DNA from 4 places in the Pseudomonas sp. MDT1-17 genome. Region 3 is predicted to be linked to each of the others. Evidence: predicted binding sites of a transcription regulator. Region 3 holds the regulator's gene; each other region holds the start of a gene.

Region 1 (7,489 bases), 3.4 Mb from region 3:
TGGCCAGGTATTGCACGCTGATCACCAGGCCGGCGATCACCGCGCCGAAGCCCAGATCGCTGTGGACGTAGCCCGGCAACACGGCCAGGGGAATGCCGATATTCAGGTAGCCGATGAAGGTGAACAGGACGATGGAAACGACTTGCAGCGTGACCGCCAGGGGGCGCTGGTTTTCAGACATGGGTAAAAGGTCCACGGGGAAGCAGGATAGATAGGCTGCTTATGATAGCGGCGCGAGCGGCCGCGGGTCGTGGAAAAGTAAAACTATTTGCCGGGTGGCGTGAATCAGCGTTTGGCGGGAGCGACCAGGTGCGTTGTGACCAGGGCGGCCAAGGCGTTTTCTTCGCTGCCGAAACGGGCCAGGAGGGCGGCTTGTTTCTCGGGGGACAGGCGATTCCAGATCTCGATCATCTTCTCGGTGGTGCCGATCAGTACGCTGGCATGGGTGTCGCTGAATTCGTCGGTCATGGTGTGGAACTCGAGGTTCAGGCGGTGTGGAAAGCGCATGTTAGCGCTTTCCACACGGTCTGGCATTGCAGGTGAATCAGTCTTCGCTGTCGGCCTTGCGGCGTTCAGTAGCTTCTTTCGGCTCGGGCTGTTGGGCACCGGCTTGTTGCGTGGGCGTCTGCTCAGTTTCGTGCAGGCTTGGGAAGGGGAGATTAGGGATCTCGTGCATTTCGCGCTCCTCGCAAAGTCTGTTGATAGATCTGGTAGATCCGCGCTTTAAAAAAGCCTGGGAAGGATACAGCAGGAGAAATGACAAATAGAGTTTTATATCCATTTGTTGCGACGGATGGGATTGTCTAGACAGGTCGGTAGTAGTCACGCAGAACAAATAATGTGGGAGCGGGCTTGCTCGCGAAGAGGGGGTGTCAGTCGATATTTATGTCGCCTGACACACCGCTTTCGCGAGCAAGCCCGCTCCCACAAGGGTTTATTTACAGACTTCAGCGATGGCTTCGGCCAGTAAATCCAGACGCGTTGCATCTATCCCGGCCACGTTGGCCCGGCCTGAATTGACCATGTAAACACTGTGATGATCGCGCAGTTGTTTCACTTGGTCCGGCGTTAACCCGGTGTAGGAAAACATCCCGCGCTGCACGCCGATGTGCGCAAAGCGATCGCGCAAACCATGCGGTTCAAGCGCTTCAACCAAACCGCTGCGCAGTTGGGCGATGCGCAAACGCATGGTTTCCACTTCGTCAGCCCAGAGGCTTTTCAGCTCTGGATCGCCGAGGATGGTCGCCACCACAGCAGCGCCATGATCCGGCGGTGTCGACCACAGGTTACGGGCGATGTTGGCCAGTTGACTGCGGACATCCACCAGTTTGTCAGCGGTTTTCGCGCAGACAATCAGCGCACCCGTGCGATCGCGGTACAGGCCGAAATTCTTCGAGCAAGAACTGGTGATCAGCACTTCCGGCAACGCGGCGGCGAACAACCTGGTCGACCAGGCGTCCTGTTCCAAGCCGTCGCCGAACCCCTGATAAGCGAAGTCGATCAACGGCACCAGATCGCGACTGCGCACCACGTCCAGCACCCGGCGCCAGTCGTCATGGGAAAGATCGAAACCGGTCGGGTTGTGGCAGCAGGCGTGCAGCAGCACCACATCGCCCTTCGGCGCTTCTTCAAGTACCGCGAGCATCGCTTCGACGTCGAGGCGGTTATCGCTGCCAACGTACGGGTAATGACTGACCTTGATCCCGGCCTTGGCGAAGATCGATTCGTGGATCGGCCAGGTCGGGTTGCTCAGCCACACGCCACGGCCTGGCAAACATTGGGCGATAAAGTCTGCGCTCAGACGCAACGCGCCAGTACCGCCCGGGGTCTGAGTCGCGCCGGCCCGTTGTTCGGCGATCAGTGGGGAATCGGCGCCAAGCACTAGCTCATTGATAGCCTTGCCGAACGCCGGTTCGCCGTGGCCACCGATGTAGGTTTTGGTGGTCTGACGATCCACCAGGCGCTGCTCGGCGAGCTTCACGGACTGGGGAATTGGCGTCAGGCCCTGGGCATCTTTATAGACGCCCACGCCGAGGTCGAATTTGCGCGGGTTGGGGTCCTGCGCATAGGCCTCCATCAGGCCGAGAATCGGGTCGCCGGGTACTCGACCTATGGCGTCGAAATGCATTATTTGCGGCCCTCGGCGTCCTTGGCCACTTCGTCAGTGCGCGCGGCCATGATGAAGTCGTTGCGGTGCAGGCCTTTGATCGAGTGGCTCCACCAGGTCACGGTGACTTTGCCCCACTCGGTCAGCAGGCCTGGGTGGTGACCTTCGGCCTCGGAGATTTCACCGACGGCGTTGGTGAACGCCAGCGCGTGCTTGAAGTTCTTGAACAGGAAAATTTTTTCCAGCTGCATCACGCTGTCGCGCACTTCAATGTTCCAGTCCGGGATCTGCTTGATCAGGATCGGCAGTTCTTCGTCGCTGACCTGAGGAGCGCCGGCTTGGCAGGCTTCGCAGTGGGCTTGGTTCAATGTGGACATGATGGGTTCCTGAAATCGAATGATTGGAATTCGGCCGTCAATTCACCACGCTAAACCAAAGCGTCGGTTCCTGACAGACTCACTTGATCGTAAAAGTCGCGGATCACGCAGCTTTTGGTTTTGGCGGAAACTTTGGTGCGCGCAAACCCAACTGCATGCCTTGCTTGACCATACCCATGATGTCTTCGTGGGCGAGGTCGAACAGGCGCTTGAGGTTCGGCAGGGCAAAATACAGCGGTTGCAGGATGTCGATGCGGTATGGCGTGCGCATGCATTCCAGCGGATCGAAGGCCTGATGCTCAGGTTCGTCCGACAGGCAGTAAACGGTTTCTTTTGGCGAGGAGAGAATGCCGCCGCCGTAGATGCGCAGGCCTTCTGGCGTGTTGACCAGACCGAACTCGATGGTCATCCAGTACAGACGCGCCAGGTACACACGTTCTTCCTTGGAAGCCTGTAGGCCAAGTTTGCCGTAGGTGTGGGTAAATTCGGCGAACCAAGGGTTGGTCAGCAGCGGACAGTGGCCAAAAATCTCGTGGAAAATGTCCGGTTCTTGCAGGTAATCCAGCTCTTCGCGGGTACGAATAAACGTCGCTACCGGGAACTGCTTGTTGGCGAGCAATTCGAAAAAGGTCTGGAAGGGGATCAGTGCGGGTACCCGGGCAACCTGCCACCCGGTGGTTTCACCGAGGACTTTGTTGATTTCACCGAGTTGCGGAATGCGGTCGTGGGGCAGACCGAGTTTTTCGATACCGTCCAGGTATTCCTGGCACGCACGCCCTTCGATCACTTTCAGTTGGCGAGTAATCAGCGTGTTCCACACCGCGTGTTCTTCGGCGGGGTAGTCGATAAAACCTTGCGCATCGGGCTCGCGAGCCACGTATTGCGTCTGCTTCATGCTGCTCTCCTGCTAGGGGATATCGTTCTTGTTATGTCCTGCTATGGACTTAGAAATACTCCATGGTGTGCGGCGTTGCAGCAGGTGATTGGCATCGCGTGTAGGAGAATTCGTCAATTTTTGTAAAGTATTCGTTACGGATTGTCGCTTGTCGCGCAGTTATTGAGATTCCAGGGTTTGAAACAGCGCACAGGTGTCACATAATCTTGACGACTAAGTTGGCGCCTGCGCAGAAAATTCCTCGCTCGGGCCCTCGATCACTCCTGTTTCGGGCCTTTATATGCGTATCAAAGTCCACTGCCAGAACCGCATCGGCATTCTGCGCGACATTCTCAACCTGTTGGTCGAGTACGGGATCAACGTCGCACGCGGCGAGGTCGGCGGTGAGCATGGCAATGCCATCTACCTGCATTGCCCGAACCTGATCAATATTCAGTTCCAGGCGTTGCGTCCGAAATTTGAATCGATTGCCGGGGTTTTTGGCGTCAAGCGTGTAGGTCTGATGCCTAGCGAGCGTCGACACATGGAGCTCAATGCCTTGCTCGGCGCCCTGGAGTTTCCGGTGCTGTCGATCGACATGGGCGGCTCAATCGTCGCGGCCAACCGCGCAGCGGCGCAGTTGCTCGGGGTGCGGGTGGATGAGGTCCCGGGGATTCCGCTGTCGCGTTATGCCGAAGATTTCGACTTGCCGGAACTGGTGCGAGCCAACAAGTCGCGGATCAACGGCTTGCGGGTGAAGGTCAAGGGTGACGTGTTTCTTGCCGACATCGCGCCACTGCAATCGGAGCATGACGACAGCGAAGCCATGGCCGGCGCGGTACTCACGCTGCACCGCGCCGACCGGGTCGGTGAACGCATCTATAACGTGCGCAAGCAGGAGCTGCGCGGGTTCGACAGCATCTTCCAGAGTTCGAAAGTGATGGCCGCCGTGGTGCGCGAAGCCCGGCGCATGGCGCCACTGGATGCGCCGCTATTGATAGAAGGCGAAACCGGTACCGGTAAAGAGTTGCTGGCGCGAGCCTGCCACCTGGCGAGTCCGCGGGGGCAGTCACCGTTGATGGCGCTCAACTGCGCCGGTCTGCCGGAATCGATGGCTGAGACGGAGTTGTTCGGCTATGGCCCCGGTGCTTTCGAAGGGGCGCGGGCAGAAGGCAAGCTCGGGCTGCTGGAATTGACGGCGGGCGGTACGCTGTTTCTCGATGGCGTCGGGGAAATGAGCCCGCGTTTGCAGGTGAAATTGCTGCGATTCCTGCAGGACGGTTGCTTCCGTCGTGTGGGCAGCGATGAAGAGGTTTATCTGGATGTGCGGGTGATCTGTGCGACTCAGGTCGACCTGTCCGAGTTGTGCGCGCGCGGTGAGTTTCGCCAGGACTTGTATCACCGCTTGAACGTACTTTCGCTGCACATCCCGCCACTGCGCGAATGCCTCGATGGTCTGACGCCGCTGGTGGAGCACTTCCTCGATCAGGCCAGTCGCCAGATCGGTTGCCCGCTGCCAAAACTGGCGCCTGCGGCGATGGAGCGGCTCAGTCACTACCATTGGCCAGGCAATGTTCGGCAATTGGAGAATGTGTTGTTCCAGGCGGTTTCGTTGTGCGAGGGCGGGACGGTCAAGGCTGAGCATATTCGTCTGCCGGATTACGGCGTGCGTCAGCCACTTGGCGATTTCTCGCTCGAGGGCGGGTTGGACGAGATTGTCGGGCGTTTCGAGAAAGCGGTGCTTGAGCGCTTGTATTCGGAGCATCCGAGCAGTCGCCAACTGGGTAAGCGCCTCGGTGTTTCCCACACCACCATTGCCAATAAGTTGCGTGAGTATGAAGTCGGTAAAGAACCCGGAAACACATAGGTCCCTGTAGCAGCTGCCGAGCCCGCGAGGCTGCGTTCGGCTGCGAAGCAGTCGTAAACCTATGCATGTGGTTTACCTGAAGGATTGCGGTGCCTGAATTCACGACTGCTTCGCAGCCGAACGCAGCCTCGCAGGCTCGGCAGCTGCTACAAGGACGGCGTTGAGCCGAAGAGGTCGACACTTGCCGTAAGCGGCATTACACCGCCGGTTTTTCGTCTTTGACACAATCCCTGATTCCCCTCTAAACCCCTCAAGTCCTTTGTTTGCCGGGCCCCGCGCCGCCAGAAAAAAGTTGGTCTGCAAATTGCTTATGGCTCAGCAGTACAGCAGTGGGCGGCAAACGTCCGGCATGCAGAGGAAAGAGTGTGGACAAGTACCTTTATGTGGCAATGACCGGCGCCAGCCAGAATGCACTGGCGCAGAAGGCTCATGCGAACAACCTGGCGAACATCTCCACCAACGGTTTCCAGAAAGACCTGGAGCAGGCGCGTTCGATGCCGGTGTTCGGTGACAGCTTTCCGGCGCGTGCGTTTGCCTTGTCCGAGCGTCCGGCCACCGACTTCTCCCCTGGCGCGCTGGTGGAAACCGGTCGTGACCTCGATGTCGCCGTGCAAGGCAACGGTTGGATCGCCGTGCAGAACCCTGACGGCGGCGAAAGCTACGTGCGCACCGGCAGCCTGAACGTTGACGCCCTGGGCGTGCTGCGGGCCGGCAACGGTATGCCGGTGATGGGCAATGGCGGGCCGATTGCCGTGCCGCCCGAGCAGCAAATCGAAGTGGGCGAGGACGGCACCATCAGCATTCGTGCGATGGGCGAAGGTCCTCGCGTGATGGCGGAAGTCGACCGAATCAAACTGGTCAACCCTGATTTCAAGAACATGACCAAAGGCCTGGACGGTTCGATCCACACCAAGGACGGCAAGCCGGCGCAAGCGGATGCCAACGTCAAGCTGGTGTCCGGTTTCCTTGAGTCGAGCAACGTCAACGCCGTGGAAGAGATGACCTCGGTGCTGGCCCTGGCCAAGCAGTTCGAACTGCACATCAAGATGATGAACACCGCCAAAGACGATGACCAGGCCATGGCTCGGGTCTTGCAGATCAGCTAATTATCAGAACGTCGCGCCGTAAAACAGGCGCACGAGGAGAATCGAATGCTTCCGGCTCTATGGGTTGCCAAAACAGGTCTGTCCGCCCAGGACACCAACCTGACGACCATTTCCAACAACCTGGCCAACGTATCGACCACGGGTTTCAAACGTGACCGCGCCGAGTTCCAGGACTTGCTCTACCAGATCAAACGCCAGCCAGGCGCCCAGTCGACCCAGGACAGCGAGCTGCCGTCGGGTCTGCAAGTGGGTACCGGTGTGCGCATCGTCGGCACCCAGAAAAACTTCACTGCCGGCAGCCTGCAAACCACCGAGCAGCCGTTGGACATGGCCATCGACGGTCGCGGTTTCTTCCAGATTCTGCAGCCGGACGGCACTACCTCCTACACCCGTGACGGTACGTTCCACCTGGATTCCAACGGTCAGATCGTCAACGCCAGCGGCTTCGCCCTGGAACCGGCCATTGTCATCCCCAACGATGCCCAGACCTTCACGGTCGGTCGCGACGGCACCGTGTCCATCACCGTTGCCGGCAACCCGGCGTCCCAGGTGATCGGCAACCTGCAAACTGCCGACTTCATCAACCCGGCCGGTCTGCAGGCCGTGGGCAACAACCTGTTCCTGGAAACCGCTGCCAGCGGCGCGCCGCAAGTCGGCACCCCAGGCCTGGCCGGTTTCGGCACCACGCTGCAGAACACCCTGGAAACGTCCAACGTCAGCACCGTAGAGGAGATGGTCAACATGATCACCACTCAGCGCGCTTACGAGATGAATTCCAAGGTGATCTCGACCGCCGATCAGATGCTCTCGTTCGTAACGCAGAATCTGTAATCAAGTCTATGAGGCGGCCATCAGGTCGCCGGCAACACCGTGAGGTAGGGTCATGAATCGCTTTGTATCTGTTCTGGCACTGAGTGGGGCCGTCGTGCTCGCGGGTTGCGTTGCCCCGCCGCCCAAGCCCAATGACCCTTACTACGCCCCGGTGTTGCCGCGCACGCCGTTGCCGGCTGCCGCCAATAACGGCTCGATCTACCAGGCCGGTTTTGAACAGAACCTGTACAGCGACCGCAAGGCGTTCCGGGTCGGTGACATCATCACCATCACCCTGAACGAGCGCACCCAGGCCAGCAAGAACGCCAATTCGCAAACCGCCAAGAA
Region 2 (7,489 bases), 4.9 Mb from region 3:
GAGAAGGTGGTGTGGCCTGGATGGCTGTCACATTCGATCAGGCCCTGGTGCTGGCTGATGATGTTCTGGGTTATGGCCAGGCCCAGCCCAGTACCGTCCGGGCGGCCGCTGACCATGGGAAAGAAGATGGTTTCCTGCAACTCCGCGGGAATGCCCGGGCCGTTGTCGATGATTTCGATCTTGGTCACCAGGCGATGACGCACGTGGCCGATGGTGAACTGGCGCATGGCGCGGGTACGCAGGCTGATGCGGCCAAGGCGCAGCTCGTTCTGGCTGCTGATGGCCTGCATCGCGTTGCGCACAATGTTCAGCACGGCCTGAATCATTTGTTCGCGGTCGATCAACACGTCGGGAATGCTGGGGTCGTAGTCGCGCACCAATGTAATGCAGCCCTGACTTTCGGCTTCCACCAGATGACAGACGCGTTCGAGCACTTCGTGGACGTTGCACATCGCCAGCGACGGCAGTTTGTTGGAGCCAAGCATGCGATCGACCAGGTTGCGAAGGCGGTCGGCCTCTTCAATGATCACGTTGGTGTAGTCGCGCAGGCTTTCTTCCGGCAGTTCGCGCGCCAGCAGTTGTGCCGCTCCGCGAATCCCGCCCAGTGGATTCTTGATTTCGTGAGCGAGGCCGCGCACCAGCATCTTGCTGGTTTCCTGCTTCGACAGCTGCGCTTCTTCCTTGGTGATTCGCAGCAAGCGGTCACGAGGATGGACTTCCAGCAGCAGCATGGTGGCGCCGTTGGCCAGGATCGGCGTGACCGCATAGTCGACGGTCAGGGTCTGGCCGGTGAGGGCGGTGAGCATCGCTTCGCGTTTGGTGAACGGGTGTGCCTGCTCGACCGCCTGGCGCAGTGAGTTCAGCGCCTCGGTGGATTCGGTGAACAACTCGCTGATGAACTGCCCATGGCTACGCTGACCGCTGATGGCCAGGAGCATCTCCGCTGCCGGGTTCATGTACTCGAGGCGCAGTTCGGCGTCGAGCAGAATGGTGGCGGTGGTCAGGTTGTCGAGTAGCAAGCGGTGTAGTGCGTCGCTAATGGTCATCAGGACCTCTTTTGGAGCAGGGCATTGCGCATGAATAACGCGCGTATACGAGGAAAATGCAAAAACCAAACCAAGGCTCCTAAAAGAAGCGTTTAAGGCCTGAAACGGGCGTTTGACGCGCGTTTGCGTGGCGTTCTGCCAGCTTTGGCGGGTACTTTCGAACCAAAATGGGTTGCGATGTGGGAACGGTGCAGCCTATTGCACCAATATAGTGCGCAAAGCTGAACAGCGTTAGAAGAAACGCAGGAAGGGATTTCTGGGCTCGATGGGTTTGTCTTTGAGCGGGCATTCCGGCCGTTGGCCGTAATCGGCAAGGGCGCAGGGTCTGACCTGGCGCTTTTGCGCGAGGGAGATGCGCAGCATGTGGAACGGCTGGTTGGCTGTGCGTTCAACGATGCGACTCTGCTCGTCGAGGATTTCCACTGAGAGGTTATGGCTGCCGCGATCGATGTTGCTCAGGGCGAATACCGGACTTGGGCCGGGCTCTGCGGTGGGTTGGCCGTCGAGAAGCAATCGGTAACGATGGCCTCGCTGAAGACCGGGTTCGCTGGTGACGCTGACGATAATCTCGCCAGCGTTGCTGCGCACTGTTGCGTCGGGTTCCGGCACCAGTACGCGGAGCATGTCGTAGTGGAAAAGCGGTTTGGCTTCGTTTTTCTTCGCGGCTGTCATGGGCGCAGCCCCGGTTGGGTTGGCGTACATGCGATTGCTCGTCGCCATCGGCACGCGCTTGGCGTTGCCGGCGCCTGGCTGATCGGTGTAGACCCGATTGCCCTGGGCGTCGACATAGGTGAAAACCTCAGCAGTCACCGGCAGGGCGATCAAACAGGCGATCAGCAACCACACCCTCACGGCTTATGTACCCGTTGTACGGTAAACGTCACTGTCGGGCTCTGCTGGACGATGCTCTCGCCATCAATCACCTGTACCGCCAGTCTGTGTTCGCCACGATCGATGTTCACCAGTTGCAGGATCGGCACGTTGCTGGACTGTCCGTAAAGTTGTTCATCAAGCAGCAACCTGAACAGATGCGGCGGTTGAAGGCGCGGTTTGATCATGACGCTGACCGTGAACGTGCCGTTGTTGGCGCGCAGGGCTTCGTCGGTGGGCAGGCTGGTCAACTCCAGCACCTCGTAGGCACTGCGCGGCTGTTCGTGGTTGCTGGCTTCGGCAGCGGGCGCAGGAGGTGGCTGGCTTTCGACTCTGTTGAGCGCAGGCAATTCGACCGGTTGAGCTTTAACGCCATCGGGCGGTTGATTGCTGTAGGCGGTGTTGCCGTCGGCGTCGATGTACTTATAGATCTGCGCTGCGGCGGGCAGGGCGATCAGCAGCAGGATGAATAGAAAACCACGACCCATAAAATCAACCAGAAACGAAAACGTTGAGGTGCAGCATAGGTCAGGGGTGGCGATTGACCCAAGTTGTAAACATTTGGGCATGAATTGCCGAAATCCCTCAAACACCGCATAACCCTGTGGGAGCGCTTACTGAACCGCGCCCACAAAAAAGGCCTCCCGAAGGAGGCCTCTTTTTTGTCACGCCGCTTGCGCAGGCGCTACTGGATCAGCAGCTGTAGTACAGCTCGTATTCCAGTGGGTGTACGAAGGTGCGAACCTTGATTTCTTCTTCGCTTTTCAGGGCGATGTAAGCGTCGATGAAATCGTCGCTGAAAACGCCGCCTTTGGTCAGGAACGCACGACCTTTGTCCAGCTCTTCCAGGGCTTCTTTCAGGCTGCCGCAAACTTGTGGGATCTCTTTCGCCTCTTCAGGCGGCAGGTCGTACAGGTTTTTGTCAGCTGCGTCGCCAGGGTGAGTCTTGTTCTGGATGCCGTCCAGGCCAGCCATTACCAAGGCAGCGAAGGCCAGGTACGGGTTGGCTGCCGGATCCGGGAAGCGGGCTTCGATACGGCGAGCGCGAGGGCTGGACACGTAAGGAATACGGATCGAAGCGGAACGGTTGCGAGCCGAGTAGGCCAGCATTACCGGAGCTTCGAAACCTGGGACCAGACGCTTGTAGGAGTTGGTCGACGGGTTGGTGAAGCCGTTCAGGGCCTTACCGTGCTTGATGATGCCGCCGATGAAGTACAGAGCGGTGTCGGACAGGCCGGCATAGCCTTCGCCAGCGAAGGTGTTCTTGCCATCTTTGGCGATGGACAGGTGAACGTGCATACCCGAACCGTTGTCGCCGTACAGAGGCTTAGGCATGAAGGTCGCGGTGCGGCCGTAAGCGACAGCAACGTTGTGCACGCAGTACTTCAGGGTCTGAACTTCGTCAGCCTTGGCAACCAGGGTGTTGAACTTCACACCGATTTCGTTCTGACCGGCAGTTGCCACTTCGTGGTGGTGAACTTCGATGACCAGACCCATTTCTTCCATGGCGTTGCACATGGAGGTACGGATTTCGTGGTCGTGGTCGAACGGTGGAACCGGGAAGTAACCGCCTTTGATACCTGGGCGGTGGCCATGGTTGCCGCCTTCGATGTCCTGGTCGGACATCCAGGAACCTTGTTCGGAGAAGATTTTGAACATCGAACCGGAGATGTCGGACTTGAACTTCACCTGGTCGAAGATGAAGAACTCAGGCTCCGGGCCAACGAATACGGTATCGCCGATACCGGTCGATTTCAGGTATTCCTCGGCACGCTTGGCGATCGCACGTGGGTCGCGATCGTAGCCTTGCATGGTCGACGGCTCGATAACGTCGCAAACGATGATCAGCGTTGGGTCTTCGGTGAACGGGTCGAGTACGGCAGTGCTGTCGTCCGGCAGCAGGATCATGTCGGAAGCTTCGATGCCTTTCCAGCCAGCAATGGAGGAACCGTCGAACATTTTGCCTTCTTCGAAGAAAGCGTCATCCAGCGCGTCGCGAGCCGGCATGGTCACGTGGTGCTGAGTGCCTTTGGTGTCAGTGAAGCGCAGATCAATCCACTTGACGTCATGATCTTTGATGAGTTGAACCGACTTCGACATAGTGTCCTCCGGGTGGCTTCGGGCTTAAGTAGTGGATGCCCTTAGAATGTGGGTGATGCCGGCGCGAATACTCTGCCAAGGCAACCTGCCTCACAAGGGAGCAAATTGCATGCCAGTGCCCCACCATGGGTTTTTTGCCCCAATATCACGCTTATAAAGGAACAAAGCACCGCAGCGCCGGAAATAGCGCCCCGTAATGTAGCGTTAAATTCAGCAGATGACCTGTTTTGGTGCGCGCAAAACCTTCTGCACATTAACTGGTTAAACCTTGAGCAATTTCCGCTATAATCCGCGCCCCCCTTTTTCGGCTGGCCCAGCGCGCGCTGTTTTCATGAAACTAATCGTAAAAGTCTTCCCCGAGATCACCATCAAGAGCCGCCCGGTAAGGATGCGTTTCATCCGCCAGTTGGCCAAAAACATCCGTACCGTGCTCCGCGACCTGGACCCGGCTGTGGTGGTGAACGGTGTGTGGGACAATCTCGAGCTGGAAACCCGCGTCAGCGAGCCCAAAGCCCTGAAGGAGATGACCGAGCGCCTGAGCTGCATGCCGGGTATCGCGCACTTCCTGCAGGTCGACGAATACCCGCTGGGCGACTTCGACGACATCGTCGCCAAGTGCAAGCAGCACTTTGGTGATGCGTTGGCCGGGAAGATCTTTTCGGTGCGTTGCAAGCGTGCCGGCAAGCACGAATTCAGCTCGATGGACGTCGAGAAATACGTCGGCAGCCAACTGCGCCGTCAGTGCGGCGCCGCCGGAATTTCGCTGAAAGAGCCGGAAATCGAAGTTCGTCTCGAAATTCGCGACAAACGGTTGTTTGTGATCCACAGCCAGCACAACAGCATCGGCGGTTATCCGCTGGGTGCCCTGGAACAGACGCTTGTGCTGATGTCTGGCGGTTTCGATTCCACCGTCGCCGCTTACCAGATCATGCGCCGCGGGCTGATGAGTCATTTTTGCTTCTTCAATCTGGGCGGACGGGCCCATGAACTGGGCGTTATGGAAGTCGCGCACTTCATCTGGAAGAAGTACGGCAGCTCCCAGCGCGTGTTATTTGTGAGTGTGCCGTTCGAGGAAGTACTGGGAGAAATTCTCGGTAAAGTCGATAACAGTCATATGGGTGTGGTTTTGAAGCGTATGATGTTGCGCGCCGCTTCCCGTATTGCCGATCGGCTGGACATTGATGCGCTGGTCACCGGCGAAGCGGTTTCCCAGGTGTCGAGTCAGACGCTGCCGAACCTGTCCGTGATCGACTGCGTGACCGACAAGCTGGTCCTGCGTCCGCTGATCGCCAGTCACAAGCAGGACATCATCGACCTGGCCAACGAAATCGGTACTGCTGACTTCGCCAAGCACATGCCGGAATACTGCGGGGTCATCTCGGTGAACCCCAAGACCCACGCCAAGCGTCCACGCGTGGAGTACGAAGAACAACAGTTCGACATGGCAGTGCTTGAGCGTGCGCTCGAGAACGCCAAACTGGTGCCGATCGATCGCGTGATCGACGAATTGGGCCAGGATGTGCAGATTGAAGAAGTCAGCGAAGCGCTGGCCGGTCAGATCGTTATCGACATCCGTCACCCGGATGCCGCTGAAGATGACCCGCTGGGCTTGGCTGGCATCGAGGTACAAGCGATGCCGTTTTATGCTTTGAACGCTCGTTTCAAGGAACTGGACCCTACTCGCCAGTACCTGCTGTATTGCGACAAAGGCGTGATGAGTCGCCTGCATGCCCACCATTTGCTCAGTGAGGGGCATGCCAATGTGCGCGTTTATCGACCGAGCTAAGAGCCCGGGGCTGTATGCCTGTGGCCTGCGTCACCGGCCCCCCGACTCTGCCGTCAAGCTGTAACGGCAAGGCCTGACTCTACTGTTAATCGCTGCCACGACCTGTCAGCACACCGAATCCTCTGATCGAGATACACAAGTGATCGAAAATCTACGTAACATCGCCATCATTGCTCACGTTGACCATGGTAAGACCACCCTGGTAGACAAACTCTTGCGTCAATCCGGCACCCTGGAGCGCAACGAGCTCAACGACGAGCGCGTGATGGACTCCAACGACCAGGAGAAAGAGCGCGGTATTACCATTCTGGCGAAAAACACCGCCATCAACTGGAACGGCTACCACATCAACATCGTGGACACCCCGGGCCACGCCGACTTCGGCGGCGAAGTTGAACGCGTTATGTCGATGGTTGACTCCGTTCTGCTGCTGGTTGACGCTCAAGACGGCCCTATGCCGCAAACCCGTTTCGTGACCAAGAAGGCTTTCGAAGCCGGCCTGCGTCCAATCGTGGTCATCAACAAGGTTGACCGTCCAGGCGCGCGTCCGGACTGGGTTCTGGACCAGATCTTCGACCTGTTCGACAACCTCGGTGCTACCGAAGAACAGCTGGACTTCAAAGTTGTATACGCCTCGGCCCTGAACGGCATTGCCGGTCTGGAACACACCGACATGGCTGAAGACATGACCCCGCTGTACCAGTCGATCGTCGACAACGTACCAGCACCGAAAGTTGACCGTGACGGCCCGTTCCAGATGCAAATCTCGGCACTGGACTACAACAGCTTCCTGGGCATCATCGGCGTTGGCCGTATCGCTCGTGGTCGCATCAAGCCGAACACCCAGGTTGTGGCGATCGATGCCGACGGCAAGCGCCGTAACGGCCGTATCCTGAAGCTGATGGGTCACCACGGTCTGCACCGCGTTGACGTTGAAGAAGCAGCTGCCGGCGACATCGTCTGCATCAGCGGCTTCGATTCGCTGTTCATCTCCGACACTCTGTGCGACCCACTGAACGTCGAAGCGATGAAGCCGCTGACCGTTGACGAACCAACCGTTTCGATGACCTTCCAGGTTAACGACTCGCCGTTCTGCGGTCGTGAAGGCAAGTTCGTCACCAGCCGTAACATCAAGGAACGTCTGGACAAAGAACTGCTCTACAACGTTGCCCTGCGCGTTGAAGAAGGCGACACCGCCGACAAGTTCAAAGTCTCCGGCCGTGGTGAGCTGCACCTCTCGGTACTGATCGAAACCATGCGTCGCGAAGGCTTCGAAATGGGTGTTGGTCGTCCGGAAGTGATCATCCGCATGGTTGACGGCGTGAAGCACGAACCGTACGAAAACGTGACCATCGACCTGCCGGAAGAATCGCAAGGTTCGATCATGGAACAGATCGGTATCCGTAAAGGCGACCTGACCAACATGGTTCCGGATGGCAAGGGCCGTGTGCGCCTTGAGTACAACATCCCGGCACGTGGCTTGATCGGTTTCCGTAACGAGTTCCTGACCCTGACCTCCGGTGCAGGCATCCTGACCTCGATCTTCGACCGTTACGACGTGATGAAGTCCGGCGACATGTCCGGCCGTCAGAACGGCGTGCTGGTTTCGGTGGCTACCGGTAAGGCGCTGACTTACTCGCTGGAAACCCTGCAAGCTCGCGGCAAACTGTTCCTGGGTCACGGTGAA
Region 3 (7,489 bases):
CCCCGGTGGTCGAGCGGAGAGCGAAGAACCTCGGTATTCCACACCTGTACCAGGGACGCGAAGACAAACTGGTGGTGCTCGACGAGCTTCTTGCCCAACTCAACCTAAGCTATGAGCAAGTCGCCTATCTCGGCGACGACCTGCCGGACCTGCCGGTGATTCGCCGCGTCGGGCTGGGTATGGCGGTGGCCAATGCTGCCAGTTTCGTCCGTGAACACGCCCACGGCATCACCCAGGCTCGTGGTGGCGAGGGTGCCGCTCGCGAGTTCTGCGAATTGATCCTGCGCGCCCAGGGCCGTCTCGATGCGGCCAACGCCGCGTACTTGTGAGCCAACTATGCTGAGCAAAAAGATTCGCAAATTCCTGGTGTTCGGTTGCATCGCAGCGATATTCGCGGCGGTCGGCTACTGGAACATCAGCCCGGAACGCTTCCTCGACCAGCCACTGGCAAAGGTCGATGAAACCGCGATCGACTATTACGCGGTCAACGCCCACAGCGTGCAGTACCTGCCGGACGGTAAACTGCAATACGAAATGACGTCCGACAAGGTCGAACACCTGAAGGCGACCGAAGTGACGCTGTTGACCAATCCGGATCTGAACCTATTCCGCGGCACCCAATTCCCCTGGCACGTCCAGAGCGAACGTGGCGAAGTCAATCCGGATGGCACTCAGGTCGAACTGATCGACTCGGTGCGAATCACGCGTTTCGACGAGAAAAACCGCAAGACGCTGATTACCACCACCCGCATGACAGTGTTCCCGCAGCAGCAATATGCGCAGACCGATCAACCCGTTAGAATCGACGGCGCTGGTGGTGTCTCGACTGGCAAGGGAATGAAGGCGTATTTGAAAGAAAGCAGGATACACCTGCTATCGAACGTAAGAGGACAGTATGAGGCTCGTTAAAACCCTCCCTATTTTGCTCGGCCTGAGCGCAGCACTGGGAAGCGTGAGCGCCTGGGCTCTGCCGGACGATCAACAGCAGCCTATCCGCATCCAGGCGGACGATGCCCAACTGGACGACAAGAACGGCATTGCCACCTATAAAGGTGACGTGATCATCACCCAGGGCTCGATGAAGGTCACCGGCAATACTGTGACCATGACCCGCACCCCAGCCGGCGATATCGACGTAGTGACTTCGGTGGGCAACCTCGCCTACTTCGAGCAACTGCAAACGGCAGGCGATACAAAGCCGGTTCAAGGCTATGGCGTCACTATCCAGTACCACGCCTCGCAAGACCGTGTCGTGCTGATCGACCGCGCCAAGGTCATCGACAAGGACGGCAACGTGACCCAGGGCGAGAAAATCGTCTATGACACCAACAAAAAGCTCGCCAGCGCCGGTCGCGCTACGGGCAGCAAGGTCACCGAGTCGCGTCCGCGGATCGACATGGTGATCCAGCCGAAAAAGAAAACCGAAGAGCAAAAGGCCCCGTAATGGCAACTCTGAAAGCTCAGCATCTGGCCAAGAGCTACAAGAGCCGTCAGGTCGTGCGCGACGTCAGCCTGTCGATCGACAGCGGTCAGATCGTCGGCCTGCTGGGTCCCAACGGCGCCGGCAAGACCACCTGTTTCTACATGATTGTTGGCTTGGTACAGGCCGATCAGGGCCGCGTACTGATTGACGATCTGGATGTCAGCCACCAGCCTATGCACGGTCGTGCGAAGGCCGGTATCGGCTATCTTCCGCAAGAAGCATCGATCTTCCGCAAACTCTCGGTAGCCGACAACATCATGGCAATCCTCGAGACCCGCAAGGAGCTCGACAAGACCGGTCGTCGCAAAGAGCTGGAAAGCCTGCTGCAGGAATTCCACATCAGCCACATCCGCGACAACCTCGGCATGAGTCTGTCCGGTGGTGAACGCCGCCGCGTGGAAATCGCCCGGGCACTGGCCACCAACCCGAAATTCATCCTCCTCGACGAACCGTTCGCCGGCGTGGACCCGATTTCGGTGGGCGACATCAAGCAGATCATCTATCACCTCAAGGCCAAGGGCATTGGCGTATTGATCACTGACCACAACGTCCGTGAAACCCTGGATATCTGCGAAACTGCTTACATCGTCAACGATGGCCAGCTGATTGCCGAAGGTGACTCTGCCACCATCCTGGCCAACGACCTGGTCAAGGAAGTGTATCTGGGCCATGAGTTCCGCCTGTAAGCACTGAGGTGTCTGGCTAGTCGACCGAGCGCTTGTCTCGATAAAAATCAATACTTTTTTATTGTTACAGCGCTCTAGGCAAACGTTGCAGTTTCAGGCATATAATTTGCTTATGTTTGGCGCCCCGGCGCCCTGTAGTGGATGGCGCATGTGCGCCGGCGAATAAGGTGTTAAGCCCCTGCCATGAAACCATCGCTAGTCTTGAGAATGGGCCAGCAGCTGACGATGACACCGCAGCTGCAGCAGGCCATCCGGCTGCTCCAATTGTCGACCCTGGACCTGCAACAGGAAATCCAGGAGGCCCTGGAGTCAAATCCGATGCTCGAACGCCAGGAAGAAGGCGACGACTTCGATAACGCCGACCCCTTGGCCGACAAAGCCGAACAGCCACCCAACGCCGATGTTTCGGAACCTTCCTACCAGGAAACCGCCCCGACGGTGGACAACCTTGAGGAAGGCGACTGGAACGAGCGCATTCCCAACGAGCTGCCCGTCGATACCGCGTGGGAAGACGTCTACCAGACCAGCGCCAGCAGCCTGCCGAGCAACGATGACGACGAGTGGGATTTCACCACCCGCACATCGGCCGGCGAAAGCCTGCAAAGCCACCTGCTGTGGCAACTGAATCTGGCACCGATGTCCGACACCGATCGCCTGATCGCCGTGACCCTGATCGACTGCATCAACAATCAGGGCTACCTGGACGAAACCCTCGAGGAGATTCTCGAAGCCTTCGATCCGGAACTGGACATCGAACTGGACGAAATCGAAGCCGTCCTGCACCGCATCCAACAATTCGAACCCGCTGGCATCGGCGCCCGTAACCTGGGCGAATGCCTGCTGCTGCAATTGCGTCAGTTGTCTGCCAAGACCCCTTGGCTGGTCGAGGCCAAACGCCTGGTCACCGATTACATCGACCTGCTCGGCAGCCGCGATTACAGCCAGCTGATGCGTCGCATGAAGCTCAAGGAAGATGAACTGCGCCAAGTGATTGAACTGGTCCAGAGCCTCAACCCGCGCCCAGGCTCGCAAATCGAGTCCAGCGAAGCCGAATACGTCATTCCCGACGTGATCGTACGCAAGGACAACGAGCGCTGGCTGGTGGAACTGAACCAGGAGTCCGTGCCGCGACTGCGCGTCAATGCTCAATACGCCGGTTTCGTGCGCCGCGCCGACACCAGCGCCGACAACACTTTCATGCGTAATCAGTTGCAAGAGGCCCGCTGGTTTATCAAGAGCCTGCAAAGCCGCAACGAAACCCTGATGAAAGTAGCCACTCAGATCGTCGAGCATCAGCGCGGATTTCTTGAATACGGCGACGAAGCCATGAAACCGCTGGTCCTGCATGACATCGCCGAAGCGGTGGGCATGCACGAGTCGACGATTTCACGGGTGACCACGCAGAAATTCATGCATACCCCACGGGGCATATATGAACTGAAATACTTTTTTTCGAGTCACGTCAGCACCTCTGAGGGCGGTGAATGCTCGTCTACGGCGATCCGCGCGATCATCAAAAAACTGGTTGCGGCGGAAAATCAGAAAAAGCCGTTGAGTGACAGCAAGATCGCTGGTTTACTGGAGGCACAAGGCATTCAGGTGGCTCGCCGCACCGTCGCCAAGTACCGCGAATCCCTAGGGATCGCGCCTTCGAGCGAACGCAAGCGGTTGATGTAGAGCCACGCCACAGCGTTCCAGTGGCAGGCATTTCTGCCTGCCGCTTTATGCACTGGCAACGAAGGAGAAGCTGTATGCAAGTCAACATCAGTGGACACCAACTGGAAGTGACCGAACCTCTTCGCACCTACATCGGCGAAAAACTCGAACGATTAGAGAGGCATTTCGACAAGATCACCAACGTGCAAGTCACGATGACGGTCGAAAAGCTCAAGCAGAAAATCGAAGCCACGCTGCATATTCCCGGCAATGAAGTGGTCGCAAACGCGGAGCATACCGATATGTACGCGGCGATCGACGCACTGACCGACAAGCTGGATAAACAACTCAAAAAGCATAAGGAAAAGACCCAAAGCCTCCTCCAGGGCGCGACCGGTCGTTAACACTCCCAACCCATGATCCGACTTGAAAGCATCCTGACCCCCGGCCGTTCCCTCGTGAACGTGCCGGGCGGCAGTAAAAAGAAAGCCCTCGAGCAAATTGCCAACCTTATCCACCGCGAAGTGCCGGATCTGGAGATGCAAGATGTTTTCGAGGCTCTGATTGCCCGTGAAAAACTCGGTTCCACCGGTTTTGGCAACGGCATCGCCATTCCCCACTGTCGCCTGAAGGGTTGCAACTCGCCTATCAGTGCCTTGATGCACCTCGACGCCCCCATCGATTTCGACGCCATCGACGGTGCCCCGGTTGACCTGCTGTTCGTTCTGCTGGTCCCGCAAGCTGCCACCGATGCGCACCTGGAGCTTCTGCGCCAGATCGCCAGCATGCTCGATCGTAAGGAAGTGCGCGAAAAACTGCGCAGCGCCCCGAGCAATGAAGCCTTGTATCAGGTTGTCCTGGACGAGCAAAACGGTCAGTAATCATGCGCTTGATCATCGTCAGTGGCCGCTCCGGCTCAGGTAAAAGTACCGCGCTCGATGTTCTCGAGGACAACGGCTACTACTGCATCGACAACCTTCCCGCCGGCCTGTTGCCGGAACTGGCCGAACGCGCGTTGATTCACACCGAGCTGGCACAACCGCTGGTTGCCGTATCCATTGATGCGCGCAACTTGCCAAGTCACTTGTCGCGGTTTCCAGAGTTGCTGGAAGAAGTGCGCAGCCGGCATATCCAGTGTGATGTGCTTTATCTGGACGCCGACGAAGAAACCTTGCTCAAACGCTTCTCGGAAACCCGCCGGCGTCACCCGCTGAGCAGTGCCAATCGCTCACTGGCCGAAGCCATCAACGATGAAACCAACCTGCTCGGGCCGATTGCCGACCTCGCCGATCTGAAAGTAAACACCACCAACCTGAACCTGTATCAGCTGCGCGATACCATCAAGCTGCGCTTGCTGAACCAGCCGGAGCCCGGTACTGCATTTCTGGTGGAGTCTTTCGGGTTCAAGCGTGGCATGCCGGTGGACGCCGATCTGGTGTTCGACGTGCGTTGCTTGCCCAATCCCTATTGGAAGCCAGAGTTACGCGATCATTCCGGGCTCGATCAACCGGTCGCCGAGTACTTGGCGGCGCAACCGGATGTTGAAGAGATGTTCCAGGATATTTCCACATACCTGCTCAAATGGCTGCCACGCTTCGCCGCCAGCAACCGTGCTTATGTCACCATTGCCATTGGCTGCACCGGCGGGCATCACCGCTCCGTCTACCTGACCGAACGTCTGGGCCAGGCCTTGCAAAAAACCCTGAAGAACGTCCAGGTTCGCCACCGCGACCTCAGCTAAAGGATTCACACCGCGATGCCTGCTCTGGAAATTGAAATCATCAACAAACTGGGCCTGCATGCCCGCGCTTCTGCAAAATTCGTTGGCGTCGCCGGTGAATACAAGGATTGCGCGATCAGAGTAGGACGCACACCGGAATCCACGGTCGACGGCAAAAGCATCATGGCAATGATGATGTTGGCCGCTGGCAAGGGCACCAAGATCTACCTGAGCACCGAAGGCGAAAAGGCTGATGAGGCGCTGCAGGCATTGTTGGCTTTAATCAACGACTACTTTGGCGAAGGCGAGTAAGTACTCGCCCTGTAGCAGCTTCAGGCCAACAAAACCCGATCAGCAGCCCAAGACTTGCAATCTTGTCGTGACCACTGCGGCGCGACTCGGGAATCTTCATACCAGCGCAATCACCAGACCTTCCGGCACATCCTGCAAGGCGATGCCCATGGCCAGGCTATTGGCATCGGGCATGCCACCGCCCGCCGATACACCCACCGCCATGCCTTCGGGGATGTTGTGGGCGATGATGGCAAACACAAACAACCCCGAGAAAATCAACGCAAAAAAAGGCGCGCCACCCAACGATGGGTGGCGCGCCTTTTTGTTTAACGGTGAAGCCTTAGCTACCCGCTACCGTCATCCGCTCGATCAGCACCGAACCTGTGCGAATGTTGCTACGCAATTCCAGGTCGTTACCCACCGCAACGATCTGTTTGAACATGTCGCGCATATTGCCAGCGATGGTGACTTCCTGGACCGCAAACTGGATTTCGCCGTTCTCGACCCAGTAACCCGCCGCGCCACGGGAGTAATCGCCGGTGACCATGCTCAGGCCCTGGCCCATCAATTCTGTTACCAGCAGGCCGCGACCCATGCGGCGCAACAAGGCTGCCTGGTCTTCGTCGCCATGGCTGACGAACAGGTTGTGCACGCCGCCGGCATTCGCGGTGCTCGGCATCCCGAGCTTACGGCCGGAGTACGTGCCGAGAATGTACGACACCAACTCGCCGTTTTCGACGAACGGTTTGGCGTAGGTCGCCAAACCGTCTCCATCGAACGCCGAACTGCCCATGGCGCGCATCAGGTGCGGACGCTCATCGAGGGTCAGCCATTCCGGGAACAACTTCTGCCCCAGCGTGCCTTCGAGGAACGATGATTTGCGATACAGACTGCCGCCGGAAATCGCCGAGAGGAAACTGCCGAACAAACCACCGGCCAGTTCCGCGGAAAACAGCACTGGCACTTCACAGGTCGGCACCGGACGCGCGCCCAAACGGCTCGCCGCCCGTTGCGCGGCACGCTGGCCGATGCTCACCGGGTCGGCCAGCAAGCTGCCCTGACGGTTGACGTCATACCAGTAATCGCGCTGCATCTGGCCGTCGGCCTCGGCGATCATCACGCAGCTCAGGCTGTGCCGGGTCGACGCATAACCACCGATAAAACCGTGGCTGTTGCCGTAAACGCGGCAGCCCTGATGAGTGCTGAGGGTGGTGCCGTCGGCGTTCTTGATCCGGCTGTCGGTGGCAAACGCCGCCGCTTCACAGCTCAAGGCCATTTCGATGGCTTGTTCCGGGGTGATGTCCCATTGGTGGAACAGGTCGAAATCCTGCAGATCCTTGGCCATCAGCGCGGCGTCCGCCAGGCCCGAAGCTTCGTCTTCGGAAGTATGCTTGGCGATGGCCAATGCGGCGGCGACGGTTTCGCGAATCGCCTCCGGACCGCTGGCAGAGGTGCTGGCCGAGCCTTTGCGCTGGCCAACGTACAAGGTGATGCCAAAGCCCTGATCGCGGTTGAATTCGACGGTTTCGACTTCTCGCTGACGCACCGAGGTCGACAGACCCTGCTCCAGGGATACCGCCACTTCACAGGCACTGGCGCCCTGGCGCTTGGCTTCAGCGATGATCTGCTCGACTTGTTCTTGCAGTGCCG
Region 4 (7,489 bases), 620 kb from region 3:
TTTTTCAGCAAGCAAGCTGCAGACGCTTAGATAGGCCGGCTGCCGTACTTGTTGTCAGGCTTCTTGGGAGGATCGGCGACCACATTGGCCTCCACTTCCTGCACCCTCCCGCCCTTGGCCAGGAACTCTTCCATGGCCCGCGCCAGAGCATCACGCTCCTTGTTTTTCGCTTCGACGCTCGGCAGCTCGTCGACCGATACCGCTGCCTTGGCTTTGCCTTTGGCGGTCGGAACGGGCGCTTCACCGCCATCGTCGTCAGCAACGTCTTCCGCTGCTGTTTCCAGACCTTCTTCGGTTTCGTCGTCGCCTACTTCGAGGTCGTCGTTTTCCAGATCATCGTCGCTCATGTTCTACCTCATGACTTGCGAAAAGCAGATTAGTTATAGCCCAGCTTCGCCGTCTGTCGAAGGCCGCTGGAAAAAATTCTACAACCGCCGGCAACCAACGGTTTATGCCCCTTCACCGTAAACGGTGGCGAGGACTTTACGGGCACCGCCATTATCACGGTGCTCGCCCAGATAAACGCCTTGCCAGGTTCCCAGCGCCAGTCGGCCTGCCGAAATCGGCAAACTGAGCTGACAGCCAAGTACGCTGGCCTTGAAGTGCGCCGGGAGGTCGTCCAGGCCTTCGTCGTTATGCTCATAGCCGTCTGTTCCTTGTGGGATCAGACGATTGAAAAATCGTTCGAAGTCGCGACGTACCGCCGGATCGGCGTTCTCGTTGATGGTCAACGACGCCGAGGTATGCTGCAGCCACAAATGCAAAAGACCGACCCGACATGCCTTGAGTTCAGGCAGGCCGGCGAGTAACTCGTCCGTTACCAGATGAAAGCCCCGGGGCCTCGCCCGCAGGGTAATCAGAGTCTGTTGCCACATACAGTTCTCCGCACGTTCGGGGCGCATTCTAGCGCGCTCTGGGAAAAAACAAAGGCCCTAATATTCCTTCAATCATGTAAGCCATTGGCCGCAGAAAAACGCTCGTCGTAAACGCCACTAAACGTGTACGAAAAAACCTTTCAGCAGTTCCTTCACAGACAAACTCCAGACAAAAAAATGCCCGGCAAGCCGGGCAAGTTTTTTTGTGCGCGTACTTACAAGTTGTAGCCGCGTTCGTTGTGCAGTGCCAGATCGATACCGACCGCCTCTTCTTCCTCAGTGATACGCAGACCCATGACGGCGTCCAGGACCTTGAGGATGATGTAGGTGACGATCGCGGTGTAGATCACCGTGAAGCCCACGCCTTTCATCTGAATCCAGACTTGTGCACCGATGTCGGTGACGGTGCCGAAGCCACCCAGGGCCGGAGCGGCGAAGACACCGGTCAGGATCGCGCCGAGGATACCGCCGATGCCGTGCACACCGAAGGCGTCCAGGGAATCGTCATACCCGAGCTTGCGTTTCAGGGTAGTGGCGCAGAAGAAGCACACCACGCCCGCTGCCAGGCCGATGACCAGAGCGCCCATCGGGCCTACGGTGCCAGCGGCTGGTGTGATTGCAACCAGACCGGCCACAACACCCGAAGCGATACCCAGAGCACTTGGTTTGCCGTGAGTGACCCACTCGGCGAACATCCAACCCAATGCAGCAGCGGCGGTTGCGATCTGGGTCACCAGCATCGCCATACCGGCAGTGCCGTTGGCCGCAGCAGCGGAACCGGCGTTGAAGCCAAACCAGCCAACCCACAGCATTGCAGCACCCATCAGGGTGTAACCGAGGTTGTGCGGAGCCATCGGGGTCGTCGGGAAGCCTTTGCGCTTGCCCAGTACCAGGCAGGCAATCAGACCGGCAACACCGGCGTTGATATGCACCACGGTGCCGCCGGCGAAGTCCAGCACGCCCCAGTCCCACATCAGGCCGCCGTTGCCGGACCAGACCATGTGCGCGATCGGTGCATAAACCAGGGTGAACCAGATGCCCATGAAGATCAGCATGGCGGAGAACTTCATCCGCTCAGCGAAAGCACCGACGATCAGAGCTGGGGTGATGATGGCGAAGGTCATCTGGAAGGTGATGAACACCGCTTCAGGGAACAATGCCGCAGGGCCGGTCAGGCTCGATGGCGTGACACCGGCGAGGAATGCCTTGCCCATGCCGCCGAAGAACGAGTTGAAGTTGACGACGCCCTGTTCCATGCCGGTGGTGTCGAACGCGATGCTGTAGCCATAAATGACCCACAGAATGCTGATCAGACCGGTAATGGCAAAGCACTGCATCATCACGGAAAGAATGTTTTTGGAGCGAACCATGCCGCCGTAGAACAGCGCGAGGCCGGGAATGGTCATAAACAGCACGAGGGCTGTCGAGGTCATCATCCAGGCGGTGTCGCCGGAGTTGAGGACTGGGGCCGCCACTTCGTCTGCCGCCATAGCCAGGCTGGGCATTACGAGGGACAACAGGGCTCCTAGCCCTGCGAATTTACGCAGAGTCATATTGTTTTCTCCTGGGGCGTTGGGTGTGTGGCGGCTTAGATTGCGTCGGTATCGGTTTCGCCGGTACGGATGCGAATCGCCTGTTCCAGATTGACCACGAAGATCTTGCCGTCACCGATTTTGCCGGTGTTGGCAGCCTTGGTTATCGCCTCGATAACCCGGTCAAGATCCTTGTCGTCAATGGCGACATCGATCTTCACCTTTGGCAGGAAATCGACCACGTATTCCGCGCCGCGATACAGCTCGGTGTGACCCTTCTGCCGACCGAAGCCTTTGACTTCAGTAACGGTAATGCCCTGCACGCCAATCTCGGACAGCGACTCGCGTACGTCGTCCAGTTTGAACGGCTTGATGATGGCAGTGACTAGCTTCATGAAAACTCTCTCCCGAATTTGGTGGACTTGCCCCAGGAAAACAAACCCGGCTCAAGTCTAAGCGCAGTGCCTGGCTTTGTAACGCATCGTCGGCCTTACCTGCCCGTCCGACGCCTGCTAACCACACCGCACGAAACACTTCCCCCGTTCCGCTTGGCGCACTGCATTCGTCACAGCGACTGTATCAGTGCATGGGTCACTACCAACTAAGCAGAAAGCTTGCCATCTCGCCAAAACCCACTGATTTCAAGCCCTTGGCCGCTGCCGCAAGTTACTTCGAGCAAATGGCTTGACTGATACGCACAACAACAGTGCATTGCCGTCCGTCCGCATGCGCGAAAAGCGTGCACCCCTGACGGCGAGATTGACTATAGACACTGCGTGATACACTGCCCGCCATTGTTGACAGGACATTTCCCATGCTCGCACCCAAAGACTTCCTCGATGCCCTGAGCGGCACCGCCTCCCGCCTCTTCAGCGGCGACACCCCACTGCCGAAAAGCGAAATCGAAAGCCAGTTCAAGGCCCTGTTGCAGAGCGGCTTCAGCAAGCTGGATCTTGTGAGCCGGGAAGAGTTTGATAGCCAGATGGTCGTGCTTGCACGCACCCGGGCACGGTTGGAAAGTCTTGAGGCGAAGGTTGCGGAGTTGGAAGCGAAGCTGAACCCGCCTGCCGAGTAACATGATTCCCCGCGCGCAGCACGCAGCGCGGGGCAATGCCGCAATAAAGAGCGATATTCAAGCTGAGGGCATGTTGCTTAGCTAACGCAATAGAGTTTGGCGAGCAGATAGTCGACCATGACTTTCAGTTTTTGCGAACCGTGCTTGTTTGGTTGATACAGCAACCATGCCATACCTTGTGAAGCACCTACGTAATCCCAACTTGGCAGCACGGCATGCAAGCGCATCTCTTTGATAGCCTGATCCGCAACAGCAACCGGCAGGCAAGCGACGCCGAGATTACTCAACGTGGCCTCCAGAACGGCTTCGCTGTCGTTCGAGCAATAACGACCCTTCACGCTGATCTGAAACTTCTCCGCACCGTTTTTAAATTCCCACTTCTCTCCAGCAGAGTCCTCAGACATGACAATGCAACTGTGCGTCGCCAGGTCAGAGGGGTGCAACGGCACACCGAACTCAGCAATATAGTCGGGCGATGCACATAAGGTATAACCGACCTTGAACAACTTCCGCCCGATCAAACCCAGTGGCGGAGAATCGGTAATTCTGATACTGAGATCGATCTCGCTGGAGATGAGATTGATCTCCGAATTATCAAATATGAACTGAACATTGATATCGGGATATTTACGCAGGAACTCGGGAATCAGTTGATTGCAGATGTTATTCATCATTTTCGGCGCGCTGACCCTGATCAATCCTTGCGGTCTCACCAGTTCATCTTTTAACTCAAACACTCTGGAAGATGAGTGCAACAACGCCTTGCAATGTGAATATATCTTTGCGCCGTCCTCATTGACTTTCAGCTGTCGCGTACTGCGTTCTAACAAGCGTAATGACAGTGCTCGCTCTAATTTGGATATCTGCCGACTCACGGCTGAGGCCGACACTCCCAACTTAGTAGAGGCATCAATAAAACTACCCGTCTCTACAACGACTGCAAAAGCGGCCATGTAAGGTAGTATTTCAATATGACCTTTGTGCATATAGTTATTCTCAATCCTTCGGGAAGCTGTTTTATTATCTGCGGACTGAAACGGGTTAGACACTCGTGATCAGCCATAACTATAGACAGTGGACGATTATCTTGAATCGACGCTACGTTTGACAGCGTGCCCTGAAGGCCGCGGTCTTTATTAATTAAGGCTTAAGCCCCTCACAGGCTAACAACAAGAGGATCAAGCCTTACGAGGAATAAATGATGAGTTCAGCGGCTCAGTCACTATGCGCAAACGTTTGCTTTTTTGAAACCACTCAATGAAACAGATGAAGAATGATCGCACCCAGGAGCACCAGAACAATACCCGCCACTTGGATCTTGCCAAGCCGCTCTTTGAAAAACAGATAACCCAACACTGCGGCAATACCTCCTGACAAGGTGCTGATGACCGTCACCACTGATACCGAACCGTTAATGGCCCCAAACGAAAACGCCGAGAACCCACCAAGGTTCAATAAACTGGCACTTGTGAGCGTACCAAGGCTTTTTACCGACGGTAGCTTCAGCCCCGACTCCACCCTTAAAACCAGGAGAAACAAGACAAACAGTCCAACGGCATAACCCAGCCACAACATGGTTATTGGGCCTAATGTGGGTAGTGTGTACTTACCTTGAATCCAGAAACTTGCGCCATACAACAACGCTGCGAGCAATCCATAGACAATGGACACTTTGTTTTGTCGCTTCACCTTTCCATCCGCATTATCGTGGGCGCTTGTCAGCAGTACCCCCGTCACACACACCGCGATTCCGACGAATTGGCTAAGTACAATAATATCGCCGCTTGCCCACGCAAATGCAGTCGTGAACACTCCATAGGATGTCACCAGCGGTGCAACAATCGCGGCCTTGCCCAATGCGAAGGCTTTGGACAGTGCGAGAGCACCTGCGACTGTAAAAATCGCGGCAAGGGCACCAAGGAGCCAAACTTGCAACGGCGCCGACATGGACTTGATGAGATAGACCGGGTAGAGCAGCAGGAGAGCGCTCATCAAAACAAAACCCAGCGCCTGGCCAAAAAATACCGCTCGTTTTACGCCAACCGCCCGTGCATTTAAACCGACGAGAAAGTCAGTTCCGCCCCAAAACAATGCAGCAACTAATCCCATCAATATGTCCAAAATCATCTTCCCTTTTTTTTGGATCCATTTTTGTTTTCGCCCGCAAAATAGACTGGATCCAATAAAAAAGTCAAACATTTTTATTAACCATCACTAACTGTAGATATAACCCGTATTCGCGACGAACGTTGCATCCACATATTCAATAGTGGCATGGTCATGACGGTGGACAGTAATGCAAGAACTAGTAGTACACTATAAGTAGTCGCTGACAAAATACCTAACTCAAGACCAATGCTCAGCACTACCAATTCAACCAGCCCCTTCGTGTTCATTAACACGCCCACTTCCAGGGCTGTTGCGGAAGGCAGACCGCATACTCTTGCGCCCCAATACGTACCGCCAATCTTTCCAAGAAAACCGCCGACAACAAACAGTCCCAGCCACCCCCAGACACTGCTCTCGGAAAAAGAACCAAACGACGCTTGAAGTCCAGAGTAAGCAAAAAATAAAGGCGTCAAAAACGTACCGGAGAAACGTCCAATTACGTTTTCCCAGTTAAGTTGCAGGCCCGGTACTTTGCAGAAGACGTACGCAGCCACTATGGCTCCAATGGCTTGGTGAAAGCCAAGTCTTGCGGTTATTTCTGCGCTGATCAAACAGTAGCAGAACGCAATGGATAATTGGACGCTGATTCCGCCAGTCGAGGTCATGAGGCGCCAATTCAATATCAGCGGCCGTACCATATAAAAGGACAACAAGAAGAATCCGATCAGCAATAGCGTCTTGATCAAGGAGTCGAGAAGGTCCGTCGCCCCCATCGAGTGGAAGGCAACCAGAAGCGCCACACCTAGCCAGGCAAATACATCGGTGTAGATCGCGGAAGACAGTGCATATGAAGCGGCGTCAGCGCTGATGTTCCTGGCGTCGGCAATGATCCGCACTAATACCGGTAGCGCCGTGACCGAAAGTGCCAGGCCACAGAACAGTGTGTACGACCAGAGCGCCTTGTCTGGAGCCAAATCCTTTTTTGAAAGGACCGCAATCACGCAACCGATCACAAATGATGAAAGCATGCCAAAGAGCGCGATCGTAATTGGCGCGAACTTCGCTGCAGTTCCCTCGCCGGAGCGTTGAGCAGGCATGTGCCAGGCAATTTCAAACATCAAAAGCACCAACCCAAGCTCCGCCAGCACTTTCAAGTTACGCAGCGATTCGGTGAAAAACAAAAACTCGGAAAAACTCGGGAAAAGCGCTCCTAATACGGAAGGTCCCAACAAAATACCCGCAGTGATTTCACCTATGACGCGGCTCTGACCGAGTTTTTCCGCCATCCGGCCGAGCAATATGGAAACAGCCAGAATCAGACAGACTTGAAGCATCCAATGCGACATGAACTTCTCCTGTAAACGATCGCTACAACCTGGTTTGTCCGGCGCACAACAAGCACGCGGCTGCCCGAGGCAACCGCTCTCGTATCAGGAATAATGCAGCCGCAATGTTTCGTGGACGAATCTCGAATGCTCCGCGAGCACTTTTGGATCCTCGTGGACGAGGTAAACAAACCCCCACGTAGATAGGAAGTCCTGGGTGTCCTCGATGTACTCTCCTTCCTTTACCAATAGGGCCAGATCGTGCACGGAGGACAGTTTAGCGACGGCTTCCAATCCCGTTATCGACTTGATTTCACCAGGCTGAGTATTGATCAGGCAGCAAATACAAAAGTGCTTTGAATAGTCGACATCAGCCAAATGATCCATCTCCCGCCCCAGAAAAATATCCAGGTTCAGGCTGTAGCAGTTCAGGCCAGTACACGCTTCTACCAGTGAAGGCACATTCGCACCGGGTAGCCGCCCGTTCTGTTCAATGATGAAGTGGCCTTTATCATTGATTTTGAACTCGATATCGTTAATTCCGAAGTCGGCCTCCAACGCCTCGTTCACCTG

The links. The regulator sigma-54, encoded in region 3, starts transcription at its own class of promoters, with help from an activator protein. The targets are predictions, from matches to a motif close to ANTGGCATNNANNTTGCTNT.
Region 1: a site for sigma-54 is predicted at 5,517-5,536, ahead of ACYZTX_RS10195 (flagellar basal body rod protein FlgF). Genes of this name have one in related genera too.
Region 2: a site for sigma-54 is predicted at 4,114-4,133, ahead of glnA (type I glutamate--ammonia ligase). Genes of this name have one in related genera too.
Region 4: a site for sigma-54 is predicted at 3,010-3,029, ahead of glnK (P-II family nitrogen regulator). Genes of this name have one in related genera too.

Annotation. Positions count from the first base shown of each region.
Region 1 is NZ_JBUBVM010000001.1:2,197,043-2,204,531, forward strand. It holds gene ACYZTX_RS10160 (MFS transporter) at 1-181, opposite strand, end outside; gene ACYZTX_RS10165 (hypothetical protein) at 286-468, opposite strand; gene ACYZTX_RS10170 (hypothetical protein) at 545-676, opposite strand; gene ACYZTX_RS10175 (amino acid aminotransferase) at 935-2,128, opposite strand; gene ACYZTX_RS10180 (4a-hydroxytetrahydrobiopterin dehydratase) at 2,128-2,484, opposite strand; gene phhA (phenylalanine 4-monooxygenase) at 2,588-3,379, opposite strand; gene ACYZTX_RS10190 (sigma-54-dependent transcriptional regulator) at 3,660-5,225, shown strand; gene ACYZTX_RS10195 (flagellar basal body rod protein FlgF) at 5,591-6,331, shown strand; gene flgG (flagellar basal-body rod protein FlgG) at 6,377-7,162, shown strand; gene flgH (flagellar basal body L-ring protein FlgH) at 7,215-7,489, shown strand, end outside.
Region 2 is NZ_JBUBVM010000001.1:681,264-688,752, forward strand. It holds gene glnL (nitrogen regulation protein NR(II)) at 1-1,046, opposite strand, end outside; gene ACYZTX_RS03070 (DUF4124 domain-containing protein) at 1,278-1,898, opposite strand; gene ACYZTX_RS03075 (DUF4124 domain-containing protein) at 1,895-2,404, opposite strand; gene glnA (type I glutamate--ammonia ligase) at 2,610-4,016, opposite strand; gene thiI (tRNA uracil 4-sulfurtransferase ThiI) at 4,348-5,802, shown strand; gene typA (translational GTPase TypA) at 5,942-7,489, shown strand, end outside.
Region 3 is NZ_JBUBVM010000001.1:5,613,052-5,620,540, forward strand. It holds gene ACYZTX_RS25975 (KdsC family phosphatase) at 1-329, shown strand, start outside; gene lptC (LPS export ABC transporter periplasmic protein LptC) at 337-909, shown strand; gene lptA (lipopolysaccharide transport periplasmic protein LptA) at 896-1,444, shown strand; gene lptB (LPS export ABC transporter ATP-binding protein) at 1,444-2,169, shown strand; gene ACYZTX_RS25995 (RNA polymerase factor sigma-54) at 2,353-3,846, shown strand; gene hpf (ribosome hibernation-promoting factor, HPF/YfiA family) at 3,921-4,229, shown strand; gene ptsN (PTS IIA-like nitrogen regulatory protein PtsN) at 4,242-4,706, shown strand; gene rapZ (RNase adapter RapZ) at 4,709-5,566, shown strand; gene ACYZTX_RS26015 (HPr family phosphocarrier protein) at 5,582-5,857, shown strand; partial or broken gene ACYZTX_RS26020 (hypothetical protein) at 5,829-6,103, opposite strand; gene pmbA (metalloprotease PmbA) at 6,180-7,489, opposite strand, start outside.
Region 4 is NZ_JBUBVM010000001.1:6,232,651-6,240,139, forward strand. It holds gene sutA (transcriptional regulator SutA) at 27-347, opposite strand; gene ACYZTX_RS28850 (secondary thiamine-phosphate synthase enzyme YjbQ) at 450-875, opposite strand; gene ACYZTX_RS28855 (ammonium transporter) at 1,091-2,428, opposite strand; gene glnK (P-II family nitrogen regulator) at 2,464-2,802, opposite strand; gene ACYZTX_RS28865 (accessory factor UbiK family protein) at 3,222-3,482, shown strand; gene ACYZTX_RS28870 (LysR family transcriptional regulator) at 3,560-4,531, opposite strand; gene ACYZTX_RS28875 (EamA family transporter) at 4,737-5,591, opposite strand; gene ACYZTX_RS28880 (cation:proton antiporter domain-containing protein) at 5,687-6,937, opposite strand; gene ACYZTX_RS28885 (ATP-grasp domain-containing protein) at 7,022-7,489, opposite strand, start outside.